Regions from separate parts of the Actinoalloteichus caeruleus genome, predicted to be linked through region 1. Evidence: riboswitches for the same ligand, from Rfam matches in the RefSeq annotation. Region 1 holds a riboswitch; each other region holds the start of a gene.
What was found. Region 1 has a riboswitch for S-adenosylmethionine ahead of thrC (threonine synthase). Riboswitches for the same ligand answer to the same signal wherever they lie in the genome.
Positions count from the first base shown of each region.

Region 2: another riboswitch for S-adenosylmethionine. It lies ahead of ACOJVX_RS07105 (VOC family protein); the one in region 1 lies ahead of thrC (threonine synthase).
Region 3: another riboswitch for S-adenosylmethionine. It lies ahead of ACOJVX_RS17720 (aminotransferase class V-fold PLP-dependent enzyme); the one in region 1 lies ahead of thrC (threonine synthase).
Region 4: another riboswitch for S-adenosylmethionine. It lies ahead of ACOJVX_RS02760 (methionine ABC transporter ATP-binding protein); the one in region 1 lies ahead of thrC (threonine synthase).

Region 1 is NZ_CP186005.1:4,743,383-4,748,099, forward strand. Features, by position in the region: gene ACOJVX_RS19250 (sulfite exporter TauE/SafE family protein) at 681-1,487, opposite strand; gene rpsT (30S ribosomal protein S20) at 1,714-1,974, shown strand; gene holA (DNA polymerase III subunit delta) at 2,257-3,249, opposite strand; SAM riboswitch class I at 3,355-3,483, shown strand; gene thrC (threonine synthase) at 3,495-4,717, shown strand, end outside.
Region 2 is NZ_CP186005.1:1,564,222-1,568,938, forward strand. Features, by position in the region: gene ACOJVX_RS07100 (ABC transporter substrate-binding protein) at 1-991, opposite strand, end outside; gene ACOJVX_RS07105 (VOC family protein) at 1,057-1,929, opposite strand; SAM riboswitch class IV at 2,171-2,282, opposite strand; gene ACOJVX_RS07110 (PaaI family thioesterase) at 2,390-2,854, opposite strand; gene ACOJVX_RS07115 (hypothetical protein) at 3,135-3,689, opposite strand; gene ACOJVX_RS07120 (FecCD family ABC transporter permease) at 4,005-4,717, shown strand, end outside.
Region 3 is NZ_CP186005.1:4,402,511-4,407,227, reverse strand. Features, by position in the region: gene ileS (isoleucine--tRNA ligase) at 1-950, shown strand, start outside; partial or broken gene ACOJVX_RS17730 (MFS transporter) at 1,629-1,842, shown strand; gene ACOJVX_RS17725 (DUF167 domain-containing protein) at 2,190-2,471, shown strand; SAM riboswitch class IV at 2,620-2,733, shown strand; gene ACOJVX_RS17720 (aminotransferase class V-fold PLP-dependent enzyme) at 2,773-4,149, shown strand; gene lspA (signal peptidase II) at 4,254-4,717, shown strand, end outside.
Region 4 is NZ_CP186005.1:604,843-609,559, forward strand. Features, by position in the region: gene rsmA (16S rRNA (adenine(1518)-N(6)/adenine(1519)-N(6))-dimethyltransferase RsmA) at 1-420, shown strand, start outside; gene ACOJVX_RS02750 (TetR/AcrR family transcriptional regulator C-terminal domain-containing protein) at 592-1,323, opposite strand; gene ACOJVX_RS02755 (FAD-dependent monooxygenase) at 1,374-2,894, shown strand; SAM riboswitch class I at 3,236-3,326, shown strand; gene ACOJVX_RS02760 (methionine ABC transporter ATP-binding protein) at 3,539-4,558, shown strand; gene ACOJVX_RS02765 (methionine ABC transporter permease) at 4,555-4,717, shown strand, end outside.

The sequences.
Region 1 (4,717 bases):
CCCGCGACCGCCTCGATTCCCAGGAATCGGATTGGTCTGGGCTGATAGGAGTTCTCGCCAGCTGCCGACACGCCTGAAGATTCTCAACTCGTCGACGGTGTCTGTCGACCCGTGAGAACGGTTCGGACGACAGGATCGACGGGAACTCGCCCACCTGCCGCCGCCCCGGCGGCCGCCGGGGCGAGCGCCGCGCGGCCGTTCGGACCCGCCGGTCGCGCGGCCCGAGGGCTCGCCCCACCCGCCGACCACGCGAACCGACTCGTTGCCCGCGCCCTGCCGAGCCGGTGGAACGGACGCGCGTCCGGCGGGAGCGCCCGCTCGGGCCCGCCCCGCGCTTCCGGGCCCGGGCGCCGAGGAGTCGTCCGCCACCCCGCGACGCCGGTGCGCCCCTTCCCGCGCCAGGCGGGCCAGCACCGGGAACCGCCCTCCCCCGAGAAGCGGCGTCGGACAGCCGGGGGCGAACGGGGGCACCAGCGCCCTCGCCGCGTCGATCGTGGACCTCCCGAACCCGAACCACCCACGACCAGGGCGCGCCCGGGACACCCGCGTCCGGGAAGGCCCGCTCGACGGCCCGGGAGTGGGTCGACGACCAGCCGGGGCCGCCCTCGGCCTCACACCCCTCCACCCGCCGCCAGCGCGCCGTTGACCCCCGCACGGGCACCAGGACCACGCCCGGCCGGTCAGCCGCCCGTCGCCAACCGCCAAGCCAGGCTGACCACCATCGCCACCACCACCGTCAGGAAGACCCTCCGGATGAACTCGGAGCCCCGCCGGCTCGCCAGCATCGCGCCGGACACGCTGCCCGCCAGGTTGCAGACCGCCATCACCAGGCCCAGCCCCCACAGCACCTTGCCAGCCGGGATGAAGTAGCAGAGCGCCCCGATGTTCGTCGCGGTGTTGACGAGCTTCGCTGTCGCGGAGGCGTGCAGGAAGGCGTAGCCGACCAGCCCCACCAGCAGGAACACCAGGAAGGAACCCGTGCCGGGTCCGGCGAGACCGTCCCAGAAACCGATGGTCGCGCCGCCAAGGGAAGCCAGCAGGATCTGGTGCCGGCGGCCGAAACGCGGCGCTTCGACGCTGCCCAGCGACGGCCGACGCCAGGTGTAGACGCCGACGACAACCAACGCGACCAGCACCACGGAGTTCAACGCGACCGACGGGAGCAGGTTCGCGAAGGCCGCGCCGCCCACCGCCCCCAGGAACGCCACGACCGCCATGGGCACCGCCGTGCTCCAGTCGATCCTGGTCCGCCTGGCATAGGTCGGGACGGCGGACGCGGTGCCCACCACCGCCGCCACCTTGCTCGTCGCCAGCGAGAAGATCGGTTCCCCTCCCGGCATGACCAGGAGCAGCGCGGGCAACTGGATCAGGCCACCACCGCCCACGATCGCATCCACCGCCCCGGCCGCGAACGCCGCCGCGCAGAGCAGCAGCAGTGCCGCCAGGGACACGTCGGCGAAGCCCGGCCAGTTCAGCGCGCTAGTCACTCGAACGAGCGTACGAGGTGCGTGGCGGTGGTTCCGCGATGCCATCGACCGGCCACCACGGCCACGCCGTCGGGTCGCTGGTACCGTTGTCCGCCGTGCCGTGCGGCATTCCGCCAGGGAGGAAACCCGCCACCGCTCGGACGGTCGAGTCACCACTCGACCTCGCGCCAGGTGGCGGCGCCAACACAGCGCGGCACGAACCACGTCGAGATCAAGGGGTGCCCTCGTGGCGAACATCAAGTCCCAGATGAAGCGGATCCGGACCAACGAGAAGGCCCGGCTGCGGAACAAGGCCGTCCGCTCCTCGGTGAAGACCGCCATCCGCAAGTTCCGCGAGGCCGTGGAGGCCGGCGACAAGGACAAGGCCGTGCAGCTCAGCCGCGAGGCCAACCGCAAGCTCGACAAGGCTGTCAGCAAGGGCGTCATCCACGCCAACCAGGCCGCCAACAAGAAGTCGGCCATCGCGCAGCGCGCCAACTCGCTCTGACCCGCGGACCGCGGTCACGTCCGGTGGGGGCCTCCCGTTCGCGGGGCGGCCCCCACCGTCGTTCCCGCCCCGTCGACGCCCCGGACTCCGTCATCGGACCCGGTCCGCGCCCTGGGGGGCACCCCGGGTAGCTCCTCAGTCGAAACCAGGGCCCGCACGCCCGGCGTCCGGACCGGCACAGGTGACGGGACGAGGAGCTGGTCCCCACCGGTCGGCGCGCACGACGGCCCCGACGAGGGCAGCCGCGGAGCGTGTGCGGGACATGCGCGGAGTGTGCGCTGATCAGCGGGCGCGCTGCCCCGCGCGCTGGGCACGCGCCACCTCGAGCACCGCCCGTTCCAGGGCGTACGACGCGTCGGCCGCCTGCCCCTTCACCTCCCCGTTGAGGGTCGCCACCACCCGCATCGCCCGCACCAGCGAGTCGTCCTCCCAGCCCCGGATCTGGTTGCGCACCTTCTTGACCTTCCACGGCGGCATCCCCAGCTGCCCGGCCAGCCGGAACGGGTCCCCGCCGCCCGCGCCGCGCACCAGCGCGACCGAACGCACCGCGTCCGCCAGGGCGTCGGCGACCAACACGTGGGGAACCCCCAGGCTCAGCGCCCACCGCAACGCCTCCAGCGCCCCGGGGACGTCCCCGACCACCGCGCGCTCCGCCACGGCGAATCCGGTGACCTCGGCCCGGCCGCGGTGGTAGCGCCGCACCGTCGCCTCGTCCAGCGGGCCGTCGTGGTCCGACACCAGCTGCGCGGCCGCCGAGGCGAGCTCCCGCAGGTCCGAACCCACCGCCTCGATGAGCGCGTGCACCCCCGCCGCGTCGATGCGTCCCCCCGCCACCCGCACCTCGTTGCGGACGAAGGCCTCCCGATCGGACGCCTTCGTCACCTTGGGGCACTCGGTCACCTCCGCACCGGCCGAGCGGAGCGTGGCCGGCAACTGCTTCGCCAGCTTCGACCGACCACCACCCGAGTGCACCACGACCAGCACGACGCCCTCGGCTGGCGCACGGCAGTAGGCGGCCACGGCCTCGCAGATCTCCGCCCCCGCCTCCTGCGCGGCCTCGAGCACCACCACCCTCGCCTCGGCGAACAACGACGGGCTGACCAGCTCGGCGAGGTGGGGCGGGGTGAGTTCGGTGGCGCGGAGCCTGGTCAGCTCGGCCATCGGTTCCGCCACGCGCAGCTGGCGCAGGGTCTCCCGGGTGGCCCGTTCCACCAGCAGTTCCTCATCACCGAGGATGAGCTGGAGCGGGGCTGGCGGAGCGGGCTGGGGGGGCACGCCGGGATTCTCCCACGCAGGCCCGGACCGTCGCGCTCCCGCATTCCGGACACCGCTGGCCCCGGCCCACCCCCATGCCCTAGCGTGTGCCGCACAACCGAACAGCGCTCATCCAGAGGGGTAGAGGGATCGGCCCGACGACACCCCGGCAACCAGCGCCAGTTGGACGTGGCCCCACCACGCCGCTGCCGCACTCGGTGCCAAATCCGGCCCGCCCAGCGGGAAAGATGAGGAGAGGCCTCGCCATGACAGTCACTGCTGGCTCGAGCACGACGCCAGGAACCCGCCGCCCGCTCGACCTCGGCCCCGCCGTCGCGTTGGCCTCGAAGGAGAGCGGCCACCAGATCCCCCTCGCCCCCGAGTTCGTCTCCCCGGACGACTTCGCTCCGCTGGAGGTCGTGTACGACTTCGGTCGCGTCCGCCGCGAGGACATCGAGGCCGGGCCCCGCTCGATCTGGCGGTACAAGCGGTTGCTGCCGGTCCCCAGCGACATCGAGACCATCCCCAGCACCGACCCCGGCTGCACCAGGCTGGTGCGTGCCGACAGCCTGGCCAGGGAGCTCGGGGTGCGCCGGTTGTGGGTCAAGGACGACACCGGCAACCCGACGCACTCCTTCAAGGACCGCGTGGTGGCCGTGGCCCTCGCCGCCGCCCGGGAGTTCGGGTTCCGCGTGCTGGCCTGTCCCTCCACCGGCAACCTCGCCAACGCCGTCGCCGCCGCGGCCGCGCGCGCCGGTTGGGACTCGGTCGTGCTGGTCCCCTCCACGCTCGAACGGGCCAAGGTGCTCACCACCGCCGTGTACGACGGCACGCTCATCGCCGTCGACGGCAACTACGACGACGTGAACCGGCTGGCCACCGAACTGGCCGCCGAACACGAGGACTGGGCGTTCGTCAACGTCAACGTGCGCCCCTACTACGGCGAGGGATCCAAGACCCTCGGCTTCGAGGTGGCCGAACAGCTCGGGTGGCGGCTGCCCGAGCAGATCGTCGTCCCGATCGCCTCGGGTTCCCAGCTCACCAAGGTGGACAGGGCCTTCCGGGAGTTCGGTGAACTCGGCCTGGTCGAGCCAACGCCCTACCGGGTCTTCGGCGCCCAGGCCAACGGGTGCTCGCCCGTGGCCTCCGCGTTCAAAGCCGGACTCGACGTCGTCCAACCGGTACGACCGGAGACGATCGCCCGCTCCCTGGCCATCGGCGCACCCGCCGACGGCCCCTACGTCCTCGACACCGTGCGCCGCACCGGCGGGGCGATCGAGGACGTCACCGACCAGGAGATCGTCGAGGGCATCCGACTCCTCGCCCGCACCGAGGGCATCTTCACCGAGACGGCGGGCGGCGTCACCGTCGCCACCGCCAAGAAGCTGATCGAGTCCGGACAACTGGACCCCGACGCCGAAACGGTGCTGCTCATCACCGGCGACGGCCTCAAGACCCTCGACGCGATCAGCGACCACGTCGGGCCGAA
Region 2 (4,717 bases), 3.0 Mb from region 1:
CGCCCGGGGCCACCAGGTCGTCGGCGTTGGGCTGCTCACTGATCAGCCCGTACCGCTCGGTCAGCTCCAGGTAGGTGCGCAGCGAGTCCACGTCCATGCCCGGCTGGAACACCGGGAGCAGCATGTCCTGGGCCTGTTCGGCCGGGATGCCGAGGCTTTCGGTCAGGACCCGCCTCGTCTCGTCCGGGTTGTCGGTGGCGAACTCCTTGGCCCGGTCCATCGCCCGGGAGAACCTCTCGATGACCTCGGTGTTCTCGGCGGCGTACTGCCGGTTCGTCACCAGGTAGCCCAGTTGGGCGTCGGGCGTGGCCTCCACGAAGTTGGACAGCACCGGGCGGGCGCCGTCCTCCTCTGCCAGGCTCAGGTGCGGTTCCAGCTGCCAGATGGCGTCGACCTCGCCGGCGAACAGGGCCGCGTTCATGTCCGGGTAGGGCATCTCGACGAAGTCGAGGCCGGAGACGTCCACACCCCTGTTCTCCAACGCGGCCTTGATCGTCACCTCGCCGATGTTGTTCAGCCCGTTGACCGCGATCGTCGTGCCCGCCAGGTCCGCCGCGTCCTGGATGGGGCTGTCACCGGCCACCAGGATCCGGGAGATGTCCTGGTCCGGGTCGCTCCCCGTCCCGGTGGTGTTGGTGACGGCCTGGAGCGGCAGCCCCTCGCCGGCGGCGACGGCCAGCGACACGGTGTTGGAGTGCCCGAACTGGTAGTCGCCTCGGACGACGCCGGGGATGATCGCCCCGCCGCTGTCCGCCAACGTGATGTCGACGTCCAGGTCCTCCTCCTCGAAGAAGCCCTGTTCCTCGGCGAGGTAGATGGAGGCGGCGTCCGGGGTGGGGATGGTGGCCACCGACAGGGAGGTCGGGCCGTCGCCGTCCCCGGCCGTGTCCCCGCCGCCGCAGGCCGCCGCGAGCAGGGCCGTCGCGAGAACGCCGGCGATACCCAGCCGGGCACGGCCCGAACGGGGGTGGCGCTGTGGTCGCATCGTCATCTGGAACCTCTCGAAGGGCGTCACGCCGGAGGGGCGTGGTGGGTGGTCGGGTGCCCGGGCCGGGGTCAGCGGTCCCGGGACGGCGCCGGCTGGCGGATCGTCAACCGGGTGTGCTCGCCGAAGAGGGCCGGTGGGAGGGTGAGCAGGACGGCGGGGGAGGCCGGGTCGGCTTCGACGGCCCGCCACGCCGCACCGGCCGAGGCCAGCGCCCGCCGAGTCCTGCCGAGGTCGGTGCTGGTCAGCTCGACCGAGGCGAGTCCAACGCTCCGGTGCGCCGAGGCGTCCTCGACGGTGTGGGCCGGTGCCCCCGTCAACCGGGGCAGCGAGTCGGCGTACCAGCGGGCCGGGGCCGAGCCCGGTCCCGGCATGCCGATGGTCAGCTCGCCGACGCCGTGCACCGCGTTGGGGTGCTCGGGTGGTTCGCCGCTGGTGGGTGAGGCTCCGTCCCACCGGATGAGGAACGGGTAGGGGCCGTCCATCCCGACACGCTCGGGGAAGAACAGCTCCCAGGACACCCGCTCACCGCCCGGGGTGGTGCGGCTCATCGACAGCCGGTGCGGCTCCGCGCGCTCCGGGGCGGCCAGCGACCCACCGTCCACGGGGGTGTTGGGGGGCAGCCGCAGCGCGTACCCGACCCAGCCGCCGCCGTCGCGGGACAACGCGCGGACCGTGCTCCGGCCCAGCTCGCTCGCGGAGGCCTCCTCCGGGTCGGTGACGGAGATCAGCTCCAGGTACTGCCCGTCGAGCACGACCAGGGCGTTCTCGGTGCCGTGCCCCGGGTGCCGGCCGCCGGGCCGGGCGTCGAAGCCCAGCGACCGGAGGTACTCGGTGGCCGAGGGCAGGTCGGCGACCGCGAGCACGAGGTGGTCGAGCACCACGGGCCCGGGCAGCGGGGAGGGCAGTCGAAGAGCGAACGGGGTGGCGTTGTCACCGGACATGGTGGGGCTCCAGGGCGGCCGTCGGGGTCAGCTGGGTGCACCATCGCCTCCCGGCGCTGTGACGGCCCGGGAGACGCCACCGACGGGGTCCGTCGGTGGCGGCTCTACCTCAGGGAGCTGCAGACGAGACCGAAGTCCACGTAGATGCGGCCGTAGAGGAGGTCCCCGACCGTCGCGGCGGCGATCGCCCGCGGGTCCGAGTGCTTCATCCGTTCCTCCACTGGCCGGGCGCTTCCGCCCTGGTCCGCACTTGCCACGACTGCTCGGGTGACCTGGTCGCTCACCCGGGGCACCCCACCGCGGCGGAGGGTTGCCGGCCAGCGAGCCGGGGCTTGGCGCTGGCACTCGTGACCACCAACGACACTAGCCACGAGATGCTTGATCCAACAACTTTCTATGACGCCGCTCACGGGTGCCGGCCGCCTTCGGCCGTCCCCTCGAGCGGCGTCGGTCCCGCTCGTCAGGAGCTGGCGCTCGCGGTGTGGTAGAGGCCGCGTCCACTGGCGACAAGCCGCCCTTGGCCGTCGTGCACGCGGGCCTCCGCCACGGCCAAGGTCCTGCCGAAGCGGATCACCTCGCCGACGGCGGTGAGGTCCTCGCCCCGCGACGCCGCCCGGTGGTAGTCCACCCGCATGTCCACGGTCGGGACGCCCCGCCCGAGGCGGGACACCAGCGCCCAGTCGGCCGTGAGGTCGACGATGGTGGCCAGGATGCCGCCGTGCGTGTAGCCGGCGTCCGGGTCGGCGACCCACTCGGGCCGCCAGGCGAAGGCCAACTCGATCCGGTCCTCGCCCACCGACAGCACCCGGAGCCCCAGCCACTCGTGGAACGGGCCCTGCCGGAGCAGGCGTTCCACCTCGGTGGGGTCCGTGGTCGGGCCGGTGCGTCGCGGGTGTTCGGAGGCCGTGTCGGCGCGGTCGGTCATGCGGCTCCTTCCAGGCGGAACGACGGGCGTCCCCGACCTGCGGGGCACCCGAGTTCGGGTCCACCACAGCAGACGGGGCGGGGGGGTGGGTGGCGGCTGTGAGCGACGCCTCCCGGCGGCGCCACCCGCCGTGATCGCGGGACGTCGCCGCGTCACCCGGAGGCGGGCGGGACGCCCGGGCCACTCACGGACCCGTCGGGCGGTGCCCCGGGACAACGCCCCGGGGAGCCCGCCGCATTCCCGTGCCCGTCCCGGGGGGCGGGAACGGTGCCGGCCGCGCCTACCGCCGCCGTTCCTGGGCCGTGGCCGTGCCGAACACCCGGGTGACCGCGGCCTCGCGCAGCCGCTCCAGCCGCGCCGCCTGGTCGAGCGACCGCCGCAGCAGCGCGTCGAGTCGCTCCGTCCCGGGCCCCGCCCCGGCCGGACCCGCGTCCTCGGCCACCGCGCGCAACGTCCGCCACGCGCTCGCCAGGGACGTCACCACCAGCAGCAGACCTTCCAGTTCCACCACCGTGCTCAACGGCGAGCGCCCGCGCAGCTGCCCGTTGAGCTTCAACCGGCCCGCCTTCTCGGCGGCCCACAGCGCCCAGGTCTTGTAGTGCGCGACCTCCGCGCCCAGCAGTCGCATGGCGTCCGCCAACCGAGCGCGGTCCTCCGCCATCTCGTCGGCCAGCCGGTCCAGTTCCGGTCCGTCGGGGGAGGACACCTCGGCCTTCGCCAGCCGCCGGGCCAGCTCCACGGCGGCGGTCGCCCCGGCGAGGTGGTCGTTCAGGTAGATGGCCAGCAGCCTGGACCGCTGGTTTGGCGGTGCCGGCTGATCGCTCCGCTCGGTCATGGTCCCCTCCCGAGGGCCGGTGGCCCTGACGAACACGTGGCACCAGGGGGCTACCCGGTGCCGGTGCGCTCATACCGTCGGTGGCGGGGCAGGGGGTCGCCGAGTCGAGCCCGGGCGGCCGCCGACCACCCTGCGTAGTGAGGTTAGCCTTCCCTCAGCGTTCCCGGTGGATGTTCTCGCGAGCCCCCGGGGCGGACGGGAGGATCGGGTGCGCGGCGCGGAACACCGGCGGACAGGGCCGGGACGGCGGTGACGGTGTCGAGGAACCCGGCGACGCCCCGGAGCCGTGCCCGCCGCTCGTGGTCGCGAGCGGTCGTGATCCCGACCGCCGTGGTGCTCCTCGCCGTGTTGGCCAGCCTCGCCGTCGGGTCGGAGGCGCTCGCCGCCCGCGAGGTGTTCCTGGCGTTGTTCGTCGACGACGGCGGGCGGGCCGGGGTGATCGTCCACGAACTCCGCGTTCCCCGGACCCTGCTCGCCGCGTCGGTCGGCGCCGCCCTGGGGATCGCGGGCGCGTTGATGCAGTCGCTCACCCGCAACCCGCTGGCCGATCCCGGCATCCTCGGCGTCAACGCTGGCGCGGCCGCGGGGGTCGCCGGCGCCGTCGTGCTGCTCGGGCTGCGCGACTACTCCTCCTACGTGTGGTTCGCCTTCCTGGGGGCGGGGGTGACCGCCGTCCTCGTCTACGCCATCGGCACCGCCGGAGCCAGTCCGGTCCGGCTCGCGCTGGCGGGCACCGCGATCGGCGCCGCCCTCACCGCCGCCACCCAGTCCCTGGTCCTGCTGCGGCCCGACGCCTTCGACGAGTTCCGGTTCTGGGCGGTCGGTGACCTCGCCGGCCGGGACCCGGCGGTCGTCCGCACGATGATCCCGTTCCTGCTCGTGGGGCTCGTCCTCGCGCTCGCGGTGGCGTCGTCGCTCAACACCCTGGTCCTCGGCGACGACGTCAGCCGGGCACTCGGCTCCAGGGCGGGGGCCACCCGGGCCGTCGTCGCCCTGGCCGTGCTGCTGCTCGGCGGGGCCGCGACGGC
Region 3 (4,717 bases), 340 kb from region 1:
TCCAGGACTTCCTGGAGGTGCTCACCAACTGGTACGTGCGTCGGTCCCGCGACCGGTTCTGGGCCGGGTCCCAGGAGGCGGTGGACACCCTGCACACGGTGCTGGAGGTGACCTGCCGGGTCGTCGCCCCGCTGCTGCCGATGACCTCGGAGGCGGTGTGGCGCGGCCTCACCGGCGGCCGATCGGTGCACCTGACGGACTGGCCGGACGCGGACTCCCTGCCCTCGGATCCCGACCTGGTCGCGGCCATGGACCAGGTCCGGCAGGTGTGCTCCTCGGCCCTGGCCGTGCGGAAGGCGGCGCGGCGCCGGGTTCGTCTCCCGCTCGCCAGGCTGACCGCCGTGGTCGCCGACCCGGGGGCCTTGGCGCCCTTCGCCGACCTCATCAAGGACGAGGTCAACGTGAAGGAGGTCGAGCTCACCGACGACGGCAGCTCGTACGGTTCCTTCGAGCTCGCGGTCAACGCCAGGGTGGCCGGCCCCCGACTGGGCCGGGACGTGCAGAAGGTCATCCGCGCGGCCAAGGCGGGGGAGTGGCACGAGACCGAGGACGGCACGGTGGTCGTCGCCGGTGTGGAGCTGCTGCCGGGCGAGTACGAGCAGCGGCTGGCGAAGAACGTGGACGACGTCGAGTCCCTGCCGGGTAACGCGGGGCTGGTCGCCCTGGACACCGAGGTGACACCGGAACTGGCGGCCGAGGGCGTCGCCCGCGACCTGGTCCGCGTCGTGCAGCAGGCCCGCCGCGACGCGGGTCTCGACGTCTCGGACCGGATCGGGTTGGCGGTCGAGGTGCCGGCGGACCTGGTGGCGGCGGTGACCGCCCACGAGGAGTTCGTGCGGGGCGAGACCCTGGCGGTGTCGCTGTCCACCGCCATCGAGGAGGGTGCGCCCGCGCTCACCGGCACGGTGGGCGAGGGGACCTCCGTGCGGGTCTCCGTGACCAGGGTGTGAGCCCTCGGGCGCCGTCGCCGGTGGGAACGTGTCCCGCCCGGCGGCGCCCGGCGGGACCACCGACGAGGTCCCGGCCGCCGGGCCGGTGACCGACCGGCGCGGCAGTCGGGGCCGTCGTGGCCGTCCCGCTCCCGCCGGGACTGGGCGAACCGGTCGTCCGCCGCGCCATGGGCGCCCCCGCTCGGGCGTGGCGAGCGGTGCGGGTGGGCCGTGGTGGTCGTGCGGGGGGACGGACGGGCCGTCCCGCCCTCCCATGCCGGGAAGGGGAGCCGGTGGGGCGCGGTCCCCGGTGCGGGGCCGTCAGCCGAGGCCCGTCGACGAGGGGTCGCAGGCCCCGGCGGCCGCCTGCCCGGTGTGGTGGCCGCTCCCGTGAGCCGGGACGCGTCTGTCCCAGGGGCGGTCCCCGCCCCTGTTCCCGCACCGCCACCTCGGTGGCACCGGGCCGTCGCGTACCCACTGGTCGACGCGATCCATCAGGTCAGTTCTGGTTGAAACCAGCCCTCCGTCCCGTAGGTGCACGCACCGCGACCGCGCCGGTGATCCACCGACGCCATCCAGCCGTCGGTGTCGCCGTCCGCGCGGATCACCTCAGCTTCCGGTCAGGTCCGCCCCTCGGCCAGGGCCGGCGGGCTCGCGGTCGCCGGAGTCGGGTTCCTGCTGCTGCCCGTGGCGCCCAATCCCTTCTCCTACCCGACCCTGGCGATCGGGCTGGCCCTGTTGGGCGCTGGCGCGGGATCACTGGCCATCGCCTCGGCCATCATCATGTCCGGAACACCCCCGGAGAAGGCCGGCAACGCCGCCGCCATCGAGGAGACCGCCTACGACCTCGGCACCGTGCTCGGCGTCGCCGTGCTCGGCAGTCTGGCCTCAGTGTTCTACCGCGCCCAACTGGAAGTCGGGCTGGGGGAGGCCGATGTCGGGGGTGTTGACGCCGGTCCGGCCGGGGAGCCCCTCGCCGCGGTCCTGGAGCTGTCCTCGGAGTCCGGGGTGCCCGAGGTGGGTGCGGCTGGCGAGGGCGGCGTTCGGCGAGTCGCTGGCGACGGTGACCCTCCTGGCGGTGCCAGTCGTGGCCTGCCTCCTGGTGCCCCGGTCCCTGGACCTGACGAGACAGCGGCACTGATTGGGCGGCTCGCCCGCCGCGGGCCCACCAGCACCCCGACCGCGCTCGGCTCGCGTGTCGGGGCAGGGTGGTCGGTGCGGGCGGCCGGTCGGGACGCCCGGCGGAGGAGGTGGACGGTCGTGTTCCGTTTCGCGGTGCGTGTCAAACCCGGCGCGCGACGAACCGTCGTCGGGGGCAGGTGGGACGGGGTCCTGGGGCCGGCGTTGGTGGTGGCGGTGGCCGCCCCGGCGGTCGAGGGCAAGGCCAATGAGGCGCTCCGCCGCGCGGTGGCGGACGCGTTCGGTGTCCGCCGCCAAGCCGTGCGAGTGGACGCCGGGGAACGCGGTCGGGACAAGTGGCTGGTCGTCGACCTCGACGAGACCGCGGCCGAGGACCGCCTGCGCACCCTGCTGGAGGGCTGATGCCGGCGGCGACCGAGGAGGGGCGGACGACGGTGCCCGGGCGGGTCCAGCGCGGGGGTGGCTGTTCCGGTGGGTGCGGTCGGGCCGGCTCCCAGTGGCTGGGAGGCCCGCTGGACAGGTCGGGCGGCGGCGGTTAGGTTCTGCCGCAGGTCATGAGCGCCAGCGCCAAGCCCCGGCTCGCTGGCCGGCAACCCTCCTCCGCGGTGGGGTGCTCCGGGTGAGGACCAGGCCCGAGCCGTGTGGTGTCGGGCAAGCGCGGGGCCTACCACCGGGTCCCCCCTGGATCCGAGGAGGTCGTGCCATGTCGTCCGCACCCACCACCGCCCGCCCGTCCCGCCTCGCGCCCCCCGCGTCGGCCCTGCCGCCGGTGGTCGGTGCGGACCTGCGGGTCCCGCTGGTGACCGGCGGGGATGTCCCGTACGCGAACCTCGACCACGCGGCGAGCGCCCCCTGCCTCGAGGCGGTGCGGGACGCCGTCGACGCGGTCCTGCCCTGGTACGCGAGCGTCCACCGGGGAGCCGGGTTGCTGTCGCAGGCGTCGACGAGGATCTACGAGAACGCGCGGGCGACGGTGCGCCGGTTCGTCGACGCCCCGCCCGACCACGACGTCGTGTTCACCCGCAACACCACCGACGCGATGAACCTGGTCGCCGCCGTGTTGCCGGTGGGGACCGTGGTGGTCACCTTCGACACCGACCACCACGCGGCGCTGCTGCCCTGGGCCGGCCGCCGGGTGCGCCGCGTCCGCGCGCCGCGTACCCGGGGTGAGGCGGTGGCGGCGCTGGAGGCGGAGCTGTCCGGGCTGGTCGCCGACGGTGACCGGGTCGCCGTGGTGCTCACCGCCGCGTCGAACGTCACAGGTGAACTGTGGCCGGTGGCCGAGTTGGCCGAGGTCAGCCGTCGGCACGGAGCCCTGTCCGTCCTCGACGCCGCGCAGTGGGCGCCCCACCGGCCCGTGTCGGTGTCCGAGCTCGGGGTGGACTTCCTCGCCTTCTCCGGGCACAAGGCCTACGCGCCCTTCGGCTGCGGGGCGCTGACGGGGCCCGCGCGCCTGCTGCGGTCGGCGCCGCCGTACCTGCGGGGTGGAGGAGCGTCGGCCCTGGTGGAGTCCGTGGGAGCTGATCTGCGGGTGACCTGGGCGGCCGGTGTGGAGCGCCAGGAGGCCGGGACGCCGAACGTGGTGGGAGCGCACGCGCTCGCGGTGGCCTGCGAGACGCTGTCGGGGCACTGGCGGGGGGTGGCCGAGCACGAGGACCGGCTGGCGGGAGCACTGCGGGAGGGCGTCGCGGCCGTGCCGGGGGTGCGTCCGCTGCGGCTGTTCGACGATGCCACCCCCTCGGTGGGCGTCGTCAGCTTCGGCGTCGACGGGATCGACCCGGGGTTGCTGGCCGCCGCGCTGTCGGCGGAGTACGGGATCGGGGTGCGGGACGGGGCGTTCTGCGCGCACGTCGCGACCGAGCGCCTGCTGGCCCGGGCGGGGGTCGGTGGGGGACGCGCGGTGCGGGTCAGCGTGGGCCTGGGAGCCACCGAGGAGCACGTCGACCGCCTGCTCGCCGCGCTCCGGGCGGTGGTGGCCTCGGGGCCGGCCTGGTCCTATGCCCAGCGGGACGGGCGCTGGGTGCCAGTCCCGGACCCCCGGCGGTTGCCGGTCGGGCTCCTGGGGGACGGGCCCGCCTGAGCGCGGGTGGCCCCACCGAGCGGCCCGGGGCTGCCCGACCAGCGCCCGCTGGCCGGTGTCGACGCCTGTGACCAGCGTCGATGCCGGTAGGTCACAATGACTGGGTGACCGAGACCGGCCCTGCGGGGTCCAACGCCGACGACGATCCCGCCAACGCCGACGCGGGAGCCGTCGGCGGACCCAGCGGCCCCGCCGTGCCCCCTGGTGGGGGGTCGCCGAGACGACGGGTGGGCCTGCTCGCGGTGGTGGCCGGGGTGGCGTTCGCCCTCGACCTCGTCACCAAGGTCGTGGCCGTCGCCCAGCTGGAGGGGCGGGAGCCGGTGCGGCTGCTCGGTGGCGGTGTGTACCTGGTGCTGCTGCGCAACCCCGGCGCCGCCTTCTCGATGGCGACGGGCATGACGTGGCTGCTGACCCTGGTCGCCGTCGGCGTGGTCGTGGGTATCATCTGGATCGCGCCCCGGTTGCGCTCGGTGGGTTGGGCCCTGGGGTTGGGCCTCATGCTGGGCGGTGCGCTGGGCAACCTCGCGGACCGGATCTTCCGTTCCCCGGCGCCCCTGCACGGCCACGT
Region 4 (4,717 bases), 2.0 Mb from region 1:
GTCATGGTGCAGGCCGAGGTCGCCGAACGCCTCGCCGCCGGCCCCGGCAGCCGCGTCTACGGGGTGCCCAGCGTCAAGGCCGCCTGGTACGCCGACGTCCGGCGGGCCGGCACGATCCCCCGGGGTGTCTTCTGGCCGGTGCCCAACGTGGACTCCGGGTTGGTCGCCCTCCACCGCCGGGACTCCCCGACCGGCGTCGACCGCGACGCGGTGTTCCGCGTGGTCGACGCCGCCTTCGCGCAACGCCGCAAGACCCTCCGCGCCGCCCTGGCGGGCTGGGCCGGCTCCGCCGCCCGCGCCGAACGCATCCTGCTCGCCGCCGACGTGCCGCCGGCCACCCGGGGCGAGCAGCTGCCGGTGGACGGCTTCGTCCGCATCGCCCGCGCCGAACGCATCCTGCTCGCCACGGAGGTCGGCTGAGCGCCACGCCCACCGGACCGGGCGCCCGCTGCTCGGCCGGTCCACTCGCCCGTGGTCCCGGGTGGCGGGCCCGGGTGGCACGTGCCACCCCGGCCCCGGTTCGACCGGCGGTCCCGGTGCCCGCCGTGGCCGCCGGGAGCGGCTCGGCGCTCGAGGCTCCCCGAACCCCGGTCAGTCGCGGCGCAGGCTCGCCTGGATGCCGTCCAGCAGGCAGCGCAACGTCCACTCGACGTGGTCGTCCAGGTCGTTGTCGGTGGTCGCGCCGACCCACCGGGAGAAGGCCGGGTAGCGGCCACCGGCCGTGACGGACGACAGGTAGGGCCGCACCGAGTCCCGGAGTTCGGCCTCGTCGGCCAGCCCGCTGGACCGGCGCATCCGGGTCTCCTCGGCGAGCTGGAGCGCCGAGCCGATCAGGTGGCCGTCGAGGGCCGCGGTGATGCGGGTGAGTTCCCGTGCCGGGAGGCCGAGGGGTTCCAGCGCCGCCAGCCGGAAGTCCAGGTAGCGCAGGGCGTTCGGGCCGAAGGGTGGCCGCAGGTGCACGAGTTCGCCGAACCAGAGGTGCCGCCGGATCACCGACCAGGCCCGGTGGCAGAGCGGTTCCAGCTCCGACCGCCAGTCGCCGACCGGTTCGTCCGGCACGGGGATCTCCCCGTAGACGGCGTCGATCATCAGGTCGACGAGGCCGTCCTTGCTGCCCACGTACCGGTAGAGCGACATGGGGGTGGACGAGCCCAGCTCGGAGCTGACCCGGCGCATGGTGACGGCGGCGGCGCCCTCGGCGTCCGCGACCGCGACCGCGGCCCGCACGATCGCGGCCCTGCTCAGCGTGGTCGTCGTCCGGCCCGGCGGCTCCGGCAGGGTCCATACGAGCGCTCCGGGCTGTCCGGGTACCGCGTTGCTCAAGGGACACCTCCTTCGCGCGCATCTAACCATTGGTGTACTAAGTACATGTGATGTACGACGTACACGAAACTGAGGTCCTGATCGTGGGCGGCGGTCTGGTCGGGCTGTCCGCCGCCCTCTTCCTCGAGTGGCACGGTGTCCCCGCCGTGCTGGTGGAGAAGCGGGACACCACGTCGCCGCAACCCAAGGCCCGCCGGATCAATCTCCGGACGATGGAACTGTTCCGCCAGGTCGACGCCGAGGCCGACGTGATGGCCGCCGCGGCGGCACTCGCGGACTTCGAGGGGATGGCGGCCGGCCGGACGCTCGTGGAGGCGGAACCGCTCTCCTGGGGGCACGGCGAGGACGACCCGGCACCGGAGATCTCACCGTCCGACTCCTGCCTCTGCGCCCAGGACACCCTGGAACCCGTGCTGCGCGCCCTGGCGACCGAACGCGGGGCCGACCTGCGGTTCGGACACCGCGTGCTGGAGGTGGTGGACGACGGCACCTCCGTCACCTCCACCGTCCGCGACCCCGACGGCCGCGTCGGTGCCATCCGGGCGCGGTACCTCATCGCGGCGGACGGCGCGCACAGCCCGATCAGGGAACGGTTGGGCATCGCCAGGAGCGGGCGAGGGACCCTGGGGAGGTCCACCAACGTCTACTTCGAGGCCGACCTCTCCGCGCAGGTGCGCGGCCGGGAGTTCAACCTGTGCCAGATCGAGCACCCCGAGGTGCCGAGCATGCTGCTCACCGTCGACGGGGTCCGGCGCTGGCTGCTCATGGCCGACCCGGCCCCCGGCCGGGACCACGCGGGTTGGGCGCGGGCGGTGCGCACCGCGACCGGAGTGCCCGACCTGGACGTGCGCATCCTCAGCGCCCTCGACTGGGAACCCGGGATGTTCGTCGCGGACCGCTTCTCGGCCGGGCGGATCTTCCTCGCCGGCGACGCCGCCCACGTCATGCCCCCCTACCTCGCCGCCGGTGCCAACACCGGCATCCAGGACGTCCACAACCTCGCCTGGAAGCTCGCCCGGGTGGTCTCCGGTACGGCTCCCCGATCCCTGTTGGACAGCTACCAGGTCGAGCGCCACTGGTTGGGGTGGCTCACCGCCGACCAGGCCAGCGCGCAGACGGCGAACCTGCGCCAACTGGGCGTGGAGTCAGGGGACGGCACCCCGTCGCACGACCCCGTGGCCCTCCTCATGGGCTACCAGTACCCGGCCGGCGCCTTCGTCCCCGACGGCTCCCTCGCGCCGCTCGACCGGTTGGGGCTCACCGGGCAGCCGGGATCGCGACTCCCGCACCACAGGCTCGGCCCGGACCGGTCGGCCCTGGACCTCGTCGGCAGGGGACTGACCCTGCTCGGCGCCAGCGACACGTGGGAGCGGGCCGCGTCCGCCACGCCCGGGGTCGAGCACCGCCGGGTGGACGACCCGGCCTGGGCCGCGAGCGTGGGCATCACCGGCACCGGAGCGCTGCTGGTGCGCCCCGACCACGTGATCGCCTGGCGCTGCCCGACGGCACCCCGGGACCCCGCCGACACCCTCCCCGACGTGGTGGCCGCGGTTCTCAGCGGTCGGGGCTGACCCCAGCCGGTCGCGACCCGGGTGACCGGCGCGCGGTCGGTCCGCGAGGACCGGCCGCCCGGCGCCCGGCTCCGACCACCGGCCGCCTTCCGCCGAACCCCCGAACCGACCGGCCTCGGCGGGTGGGGGCGGTCGCCCGGTGCCGGCGGGGCATCCGGCCGGCGGAGCACCGGCCGACCAGGAGGCCCACCGCCCCGTCCGTCCCCCTTCGCGGGTGGGGGCACCCCTGCCGGAGGGCGGTGATCACCCTCGGTGCTCGTTAGGCCGGTCGGGCAGTGTGGCACAGATCTACCCCCAACTACTTGCGGGCGGACGTTTCCGTTCGGTTTACTCATCGCGACAGCCCATCCGGAGCGGCCGAGAGACCTGGCTCGTTGACGCCGCAGCAACCACCCGTTCGCGGGCAGGTGCTAACGCCAGGATCGATGGAGCGAGCATGTTGATCGCCACCGCCCTGACCCGACGACGCGTGGTCGACCACGGCCGCCGGACCACGTCCGGCTGTCCACTCATGGGCAGCTGAAGGACGTCACCGGTCCCGCGGAACACCCCTGGTCCTCGTCTTCTTCCTGACCATCCCACCCGTACCGCCGCGCCCTCGCGCGCGGTCGCGTGTGGCTGGCTGCCGTCGTGTGGAGCGAACAATGATCACTGTCGAGAACCTCACCAAGAGCTTCCCCGGTAAGGGCGAGCACGTGCTCGCCCTGGACGGTGTCTCCCTCAGCGTCCCGGCCGGAACGGTCTGCGGCGTCGTCGGCCCGAGCGGCGCCGGCAAGTCCACCCTCGCCCGTTGCGTCGCCCTGCTGGAACGCCCCGACCGGGGATCGATCCGCGTCGAGGGCGTCGACCTGGTGGCCCTGCGCGGCCGTGAGCTGCGGGACGCGCGTCGCCGGATCGGCGTCGTCCCCCAGGGTGACTCCCTGCTGCGGCAGCGCACCGCCGCCGGCAACGTCGCCCTCCCCCTGGAGAGCGCCGGGGTGGCCGCGCCGGCCCGGCGCGCCAGGGTCGCCGAACTGCTCGACCTGGTCGGCCTCACCAACAAGGCCGGCAGCTACCCCGACCAGCTCTCCGGTGGCCAGCGGCAGCGCGTCGCGGTCGCCAGGGCGCTGGCGGCCAGCCCCTCGGTGCTGCTCGCCGACGAACCCACCTCGGCCCTCGACCCGGAGACGACCGGCTCGGTGCTCGCGGTGCTCGACCGGGTGCGCTCCGAGCTCGGGGTGACGGTGCTCGTGGTGACCCACGACATGGCCGTCGTCCGCCGCATCTGCGACGATGTCGCGGTCCTGGAGGGAGGGCGGGTCGTCGAGCACGGCAAGGTGCTGGACCTGCTCACCCAGCCAGGCAGCCGGATCACGGCCTCCCTGCTCCCCGAGGTCGACCAGGCCGGCACCACGCCTCGCGAGATCGGCCAGTACGACGTGGTCGCCGAGGTGGTCCTCGTCGGGTTCGCCGCCGTGGGAGCCCTGCTCCCCGAGGCGGCGCACCGCCACGACGTGGAGCTGGCCATCCTGGGCGGTGGGCTCACCAGGCTCGGTGAGACACCCGTCGCCCGCTTCAAGATCGGAATCAACGGCGAGCGCTCGGAACGGGCGCTGAGCTGGCTCGCGGAACGGGACGCCGTCATCCGCCGCGCGCCACGCGATATCGGAGGACTTGCCGCGTGAGGGAACCCACCCCGTGGGACCGGGTCTTCGACCTGGTGATCAGTGCCACCGGGGACACCGTCTACATGGTCGGCATCGCCACCCTGCTCGCCGCCCTCGGCGGGATCCCCCTCGGCATCGTGCTGCACATGACCTCGCCGACAGGGCTGTCCCCTCGGC